One region of the Streptomyces canus genome, then DNA from elsewhere that is predicted to be linked to it. Evidence: riboswitches for the same ligand, from Rfam matches in the RefSeq annotation. Region 1 holds a riboswitch; the other holds the start of a gene.
What was found. Region 1 has a riboswitch for glycine ahead of gcvT (glycine cleavage system aminomethyltransferase GcvT). Riboswitches for the same ligand answer to the same signal wherever they lie in the genome.
Positions count from the first base shown of each region.

Region 2: it holds a riboswitch for glycine, as region 1 does, so the genes downstream of both, gcvP (aminomethyl-transferring glycine dehydrogenase) here and gcvT (glycine cleavage system aminomethyltransferase GcvT) in region 1, are expected to answer to the same signal.

Region 1 covers NZ_CP107989.1:3,390,540-3,393,936, reverse strand. Annotated here, with positions in the region: gene glyA (serine hydroxymethyltransferase) at 1-105, opposite strand, end outside; gene gcvH (glycine cleavage system protein GcvH) at 120-497, opposite strand; gene gcvT (glycine cleavage system aminomethyltransferase GcvT) at 596-1,714, opposite strand; glycine riboswitch at 1,761-1,872, opposite strand; glycine riboswitch at 1,873-1,969, opposite strand; gene OG841_RS14975 (AAA family ATPase) at 2,139-2,816, shown strand; gene OG841_RS14970 (enhanced serine sensitivity protein SseB) at 2,908-3,397, shown strand, end outside.
Region 2 covers NZ_CP107989.1:8,494,106-8,497,502, forward strand. Annotated here, with positions in the region: gene OG841_RS38780 (DNA polymerase IV) at 1-620, shown strand, start outside; gene OG841_RS38785 (PRC-barrel domain-containing protein) at 536-913, opposite strand; glycine riboswitch at 1,037-1,132, shown strand; gene gcvP (aminomethyl-transferring glycine dehydrogenase) at 1,309-3,397, shown strand, end outside.

The DNA.
Region 1 (3,397 bases):
CGACGCGATCATCTCGAGGGTGGACTGCTGACGGTCCAGCTCGGCGTCGACCGCGGCGGCGATCTCCGGGTCGAGCTCGTGCAGGGGCGTGTTCAGTGCGGACATCAGGTGCGGACTCCTCAGCCGGCGGAAAAGGCGGTGTACTCGTCGGCGGAGAGCAGGTCGGCCGGCTCCTCCGCGACGCGCACCTTGAACAGCCAGCCGCCCTCGAAGGGGGCGGAGTTCACCAGCGCCGGGTCGCTCACGACGTCCTCGTTGACCTCGGTGACCTCACCGGAGACGGGGGAGTACAGGTCGCTGACCGACTTGGTCGACTCCAGCTCGCCGCAGGTCTCGCCCGCGGTCACCGTGTCACCGACCTCCGGGAGCTGGACGAAGACGACGTCGCCGAGCGCGTTGGCCGCGTGCTCGGTGATGCCGACCGTCGAGACGCCGTCCTCGGCGCCCGACAGCCACTCGTGCTCCTTGCTGTAGCGCAGCTGCTGCGGGTTGCTCATGGTCTGAATTCTCCTGTACGCGGGGGAGTGCTGATGGGTGGGGGACTGCGGAAGGCGTGCGTGAGCAGCGACTCTGTGCTCAGCATCACCTACGACGGCTACTTCTGACGCTTGTAGAACGGCAGCGCCACGACCTCGTACGGCTCGTGACTGCCCCGGATGTCCACACCGACACCCGCCGTGCCCGGCGTGGCGTGGGCGGGGTCGACGTACGCCATCGCGATCGGCCTGCCCAGGGTGGGGGAAGGAGCCCCGGAGGTGACCTCGCCGATCACCTCGCCGCCCGCGACGACCGCGTACCCGGCACGCGGGACCCGACGGCCCTCGGCGACGAGTCCGACGAGGACGCGCGGCGGGTTCTCCGCGGCACGGGTGGCCGCCTCGGCCAGTGCCTCCCGCCCGACGAAGTCCCCCTCCTTCTCGAACTTCACGACCCGGCCGAGCCCGGCGTCGAAGGGCGTCAGCTCCCGCGAGAGCTCGTGCCCGTACAGCGGCATGCCCGCCTCGAGGCGCAGTGTGTCCCGGCAGGACAGGCCACAGGGGACCAGGCCGGCCGGCTCGCCCGCCTTGGTCAGGGCCTGCCACAGTGCTTCCGCGTCGGAGGGCGCCACGAACAGCTCGAAGCCGTCCTCGCCGGTGTATCCGGTGCGGGCGATCAGCGCGGGCACCCCGGCGACCGTGCCCGGCAGACCGGCGTAGTACTTCAGGCCGTCGAGGTCGGAGTCGGTCAGGGAGGCGAGGATCCCCGGCGCCTGAGGCCCCTGTACGGCGATCAGCGCGTAGGCGTCCCGGTCGTCACGCACCTCGGCGTCGAAGCCGGCCGCGCGCTCGGTCAGCGCGTCCAGCACGACCTGGGCGTTGGAGGCGTTGGCGACCACCATGTACTCGGTCTCCCCGAGCCGGTAGACGATCAGGTCGTCCAGGATGCCGCCGTCGGCCCGGCAGATCATGGTGTAGCGGGCGCGGCCGACACCCACGGACGCGATGTTGCCGACGAGGGCGAAGTTCAGCAGCTCGGCCGCCTGCGGCCCGGTCACGGTGATCTCGCCCATGTGGGAGAGGTCGAAGAGCCCGGCCTGCGTCCGCACGGCGTTGTGCTCGTCGCGCTCGGAGCCGTAGCGCAGGGGCATGTCCCAGCCGGCGAAGTCGGTCATGGTCGCGCCCAGCGAGCGGTGCAGGGCATCGAGCGCGGTACGACGGGATTCGGTACTGCTCATCGGACGGTCGTCTCCCAAGGATCCAAGGCATGACGGGCGAGGGCTTTCCTCCCCATCTGTCATCGGAACCTGAGAGGTTCGCCCTGATCACGAAATGATCCGGGCTTGCACCGTGGGTGGAGCCGCCTTCGAGTAGGCGACCCGCTTTTCAGATGTGCCTCGCCCGCGCGGTAACGGGGCCTGAGAGATTCAAGGGAGGGACTTGCTCCTTCGGCGCCCGGGTACACGTACCCAGGACTCTCCCGCGCGGATTCAAGCGGCCGGTATGCAGTTGGCGCGCACATCATTGCACGCCGCGTACGCGTCCGGCAGGGCAGCGTCTGTAACCAGCTTGTGGCGGTACGACTACAGAAAAGCGAGAGATCGTCCATTACCTTCTCTTTACGCTCGGTGGGGAGGGGAACCCCGACCCCGGAGGAGGACGATGACGGTGGACAGGACCACGGCGTACGCGACGACCTCGGGCATCGCGCTGCCGGAGCAGCCCGCGGCCCCGGTCGTCGAGCTCCGCGGCGCATGCCGCGCCGCCCCGGTCGTCCGCGACCTGCGCGACCGCTCCGGCCGCAGCCCGCACGCGCTGCTCTTCGGCCCCAAGGACCTCGTCGTCATCACCGGCCTGCCGGGCAGCGGCAAGTCCACGCTGATGAAGCGGGCGGTGGGCGGGATCCGGATCGACTCCCAGGACACCCGCGACCGCTGGGACGGCCGGCTGTCCCCCTTACTGCCGTACGCCGTCTACCGCCCCCTGGTCCGGCTCGCGCACTACGTAGGACTGCGCGGCGCCCTGCGCTCCGGCGAGGGGGTCGTGGTCCACGACTGCGGGACCCAGGCCTGGGTGCGCGGCTGGCTGGCCCGCGAGGCCCGGCGCCGGGGCGGCACCCTGCATCTGCTGCTGCTCGACGTCGCGGCGGACACCGCGCTGGAGGGCCAGCGCGAGCGCGGCCGGGGCGTCTCGCGGTACGCCTTCCTGCGGCACCGGGGCGCGGCCGCCCGGCTGATCCGCTCCGTGGAGCGCGGTGACCTGCCCCAGGGCTGCGGTTCGGCGGTGCTGATCGACCGGGACGCCGCGGACGTGCTGCGGCGGATCGGCTTCACGGGCTGACGCGGACGGATGTGCCGGGCCGAGCCACCTTTCCACCGCACCCGCTAGCCTTTCAGCCACATCAGTAGGTTCACAGCAGGCGGTCAGACAGATGGACTTCCCGGCGGATCTTCCCGCGGACTTTCCAGCACCGGCACACCCGCACCCTCATCCGCACGGCGGATGGCCCGGCAACGAACTGGAGGAGGTGCTCTCGGCCTCCCTCGGCATGCCCTCGGCGGGCGGCCGGATCATCGAGGTGCTCGGCCGCAGCTTCGTCTGGATCCCCCTGCCGAACGGCGGCGGTCCGCACAGCGGCCCCCTCGACCTGCCCACCGTGGAGATCGGGGGCCAGGCCTTCGTCCCGGTGTTCAGCTCCGAGGAGCAGTTCCGCCAGGTCGTCGGCAGCCATCTGTCGTACACCATCGCCCCGGCGGTCGAGTTCGCCCGCGGCCTGCCCCCGCACGTGGGCATCGCGGTGAACCCCGACGGCGTGGTCGGCGTCCCCCTGCCGCCCGCCGCGGTCGCCGACCTCTGCCGCGTGGGCCGCACCCCGCTGGACGGCCCCAACACCGGCGGCCGGGTCAAGCTCTACGAGCCGG
Region 2 (3,397 bases), 5.1 Mb from region 1:
GGCTGGCGGACCGGTGCGTGCGCAGGCTGCGGGGGGCCGGGCTGTCGGGGCGGACCATCGTGCTGAAGGTGCGGCGCTACGACTTCTCGACGTTGACGCGGTCGGAAACCCTTCGGGGGCCCACCGATGACCCTGCGGTCGTGCGGGAGGCTGCCCTGCGGTTGCTGGAGGGCGTGGACTCGACGGGGGGTGTGCGGTTGCTGGGGGTGGGGGTGAGTGGACTCGCCGACTTCACCCAGGAGGATCTGTTCGCTCAGGCCGCGGGGGAGCGGGTGGAGGCGGCGGCCGAGGAGGAGGTCGATGATGTGGCGGTTCCCGAGGTGACGGCTGCTGCTGAGCGACGGTGGGTAGCCGGGCACGATGTGCGGCATGCCGAGTACGGGCACGGGTGGGTGCAGGGGAGCGGGCTGGGGCGGGTGACCGTGCGGTTCGAGACGCCGGATTCGGAGCCGGGGCGGGTACGGACGTTTCTCGTCGAGGATCCTGCGCTGGAGCCCGCTGAGCCGTTGCCCCTGACAGAGGAGGTGCCGGGCGTTCAGGTCTCCGCGTCCTCCGTACCCGCCAGCTTGCCGAAGTCCCGGTCCGGGAACGAGGGCGGTGAGGCCACGTCGAGACGGTAGTGGTGGTAGAGCTGGAGCTCCTGGTCGGGGGAGAGGTGGCGGCCAACGCCGAAGTCGGGGGCGTCTTTGATGAGGGCGCGGTCGAAGGGAATGTGCAGGCTGCCGTCGACCAGTTCGCTCGGCCCCAGGGGGACGAAGGCGTCCCGGGAGAAGAGACCGGTGCGTATGGCGGCCCACTCCGGCACGCCGGTCGCGTCGTCGAGGTAGACCTCGTCGACGGTGCCGATCTTGGTGCCGTTGCGGTCGAACGCCTTGCGGCCGATCAGATTGCGCGGATCGATGTCGGTCAGCACGGGCCCTCCACTTGGTCGCAACTCATCCGAAGCGGTCGTAAGCACTACGAAAGAGCACATCGGGGTGTGCGGCCACTCGAAGACTCGTGCGGTGGCCTCGCTGGTAGGCTTGCGAGCGGCTGCTGACCCCGCGCGGGAGAGTCCTCCAGACACCATCGGAGGCGCCGAAGGAGCAAATCCTCCCCGGAATCTCTCAGGCTCACGTACCGCGCGGACGAGGTCACTCTGGAAAGCAGGGCGGGTGTCGACAGCTTCCGCTCTCACCGACGGTGCAAGCCGGCGGCCCTCGGGCGGCCCGGTGAAGCTCTCAGGTTGAGATGACAGAGGGGGAGGCCGTCGGGGTACCCGCGCCGGGGTACCCCTCACAGGTCGCGCCAGACCAGGAGGCCTCCGCAATGACCGCCCATCGCATTCCGCTCTCCGAGCTCGAACAGGGCATTCCCTTCGAGCAGCGTCACATCGGCCCTGATCATGAGGCGCGGGCCAAGATGCTCGCGCAGGTCGGCTACGGCTCGCTGGACGAGCTCACCGCCGCCGCGGTGCCGGATGTGATCAAGAACGCCGATGCCCTGGAGCTGCCGGACGGGCGCACCGAGGCCGAGGTACTGGCCGAGCTGCGGTCGCTGGCCGACCGGAACCAGGTGCTCGATTCCATGATCGGGCTCGGCTACTACGGCACCTTCACGCCGCCCGTCATCCTGCGCAATGTCATGGAGAACCCGGCCTGGTACACCGCCTACACGCCGTACCAGCCGGAGATCTCGCAGGGACGCCTCGAGGCTCTGCTCAACTTCCAGACCATGGTCGCCGACCTCACCGGGCTGCCCACCTCCGGCGCCTCGCTGCTCGACGAGGCGACCGCGGCGGCCGAGGCCATGGCTCTGTCCCGCCGCATGGGGAAGAACAAGAAGGGGCTCTTCCTCATCGACGCCGACACCCTGCCGCAGACCATCGCCGTGATCGAGACCCGGGCGGAGCCGACCGGTGTCGAGGTCGTGGTCGCCGACCTCGGCGACGGGATCCCGGCCGAGGTCGCCGGACGTGAGATCAACGGTGTGCTCGTCCAGTACCCCGGCGCCTCCGGGGCCGTACGCGACATCAAGCCGCTCATCGACCAGGTTCATGAGCTCGGCGCGCTCGTGACCGTGGCCGCCGATCTGCTCGCGCTGACCCTGCTGAAGTCGCCCGGTGAGCTAGGGGCGGACATCGCGATCGGTACCACGCAACGGTTCGGTGTGCCGATGGGGTTCGGCGGGCCGCACGCCGGCTACATGGCCGTGCACGAGAAGTTCGCGAGGAGCCTGCCCGGGCGGCTCGTCGGTGTGTCCGTGGACGCCGACGGGAACAAGGCCTACCGGCTCGCGCTGCAGACACGTGAGCAGCACATCCGTCGGGAGAAGGCGACCAGCAACATCTGCACCGCTCAGGTGCTGCTCGCGGTCATGGCCGGGATGTACGCCGTCTACCACGGGCCTGAGGGGCTCAAGGGCATCGCGCGGCGGACTCACCGGTACGCGACCCTCCTTGCCGCGGGCCTGACGGCCGGTGGGGTCGAGGTCGTGCACGGCTCGTACTTCGACACGCTCACCGCACGCGTGCCCGCGAGGGCCGCCGAGGTCGTCTCCGCCGCGCGGCGGAACGGCGTCAACCTGCACCTCGTCGACGCCGACCATGTGTCCGTCGCGTGCGACGAGACCACCGCGCGGGCCCAGGTGGGTGCCGTGTGGAACGCGTTCGGCGTGGAGGCGGACATCGAGGCGCTGGACGCGGCCACCGGGGAGGCCCTGCCGGACGCGCTGCTGCGCGACGACGACTTCCTCACCCACCCCGTCTTCCACCAGTACCGCTCCGAGACCGCGATGCTGCGCTACCTGCGTCGGCTCGCCGACCGCGACTACGCGCTCGACCGCGGCATGATCCCGCTGGGCTCCTGCACCATGAAGCTCAACGCGACCACGGAGATGGAGCCGGTCACCTGGCCCGAGTTCGGCCAGTTGCACCCCTTCGCGCCCGCCGAGCAGGCGCAGGGTTATCTGACGCTGATCCGGGAGCTGGAGGAGCGGCTCGCCGAGGTCACCGGGTACGACAACGTGTCGCTGCAGCCGAACGCCGGGTCGCAGGGCGAGCTGGCCGGGCTGCTGGCCGTACGCGGGTATCACCGGGCGAACGGTGACGAGCAGCGGACCGTGTGTCTCATCCCGTCCTCGGCGCACGGGACCAACGCCGCCAGCGCCGTCATGGCCGGGATGAAGGTCGTCGTCGTGAAGACCGCCGGGGACGGCGAGATCGACGTCGACGACCTGCGGGCGAAGATCGAGCAGTACCGGGACGAGCTGTCCGTACTCATGATCACGTACCCCTCGACGCACGGTGTGTTCGAGGAGCACGTCGCCGACATCTGCGCGCAGGTGCACGAGGCCGGCGGGCAGGTGTACGTCGACGGGGCCAACCTCAACGCGCTGGTGGGGCTGGCCAAGCCGGGCC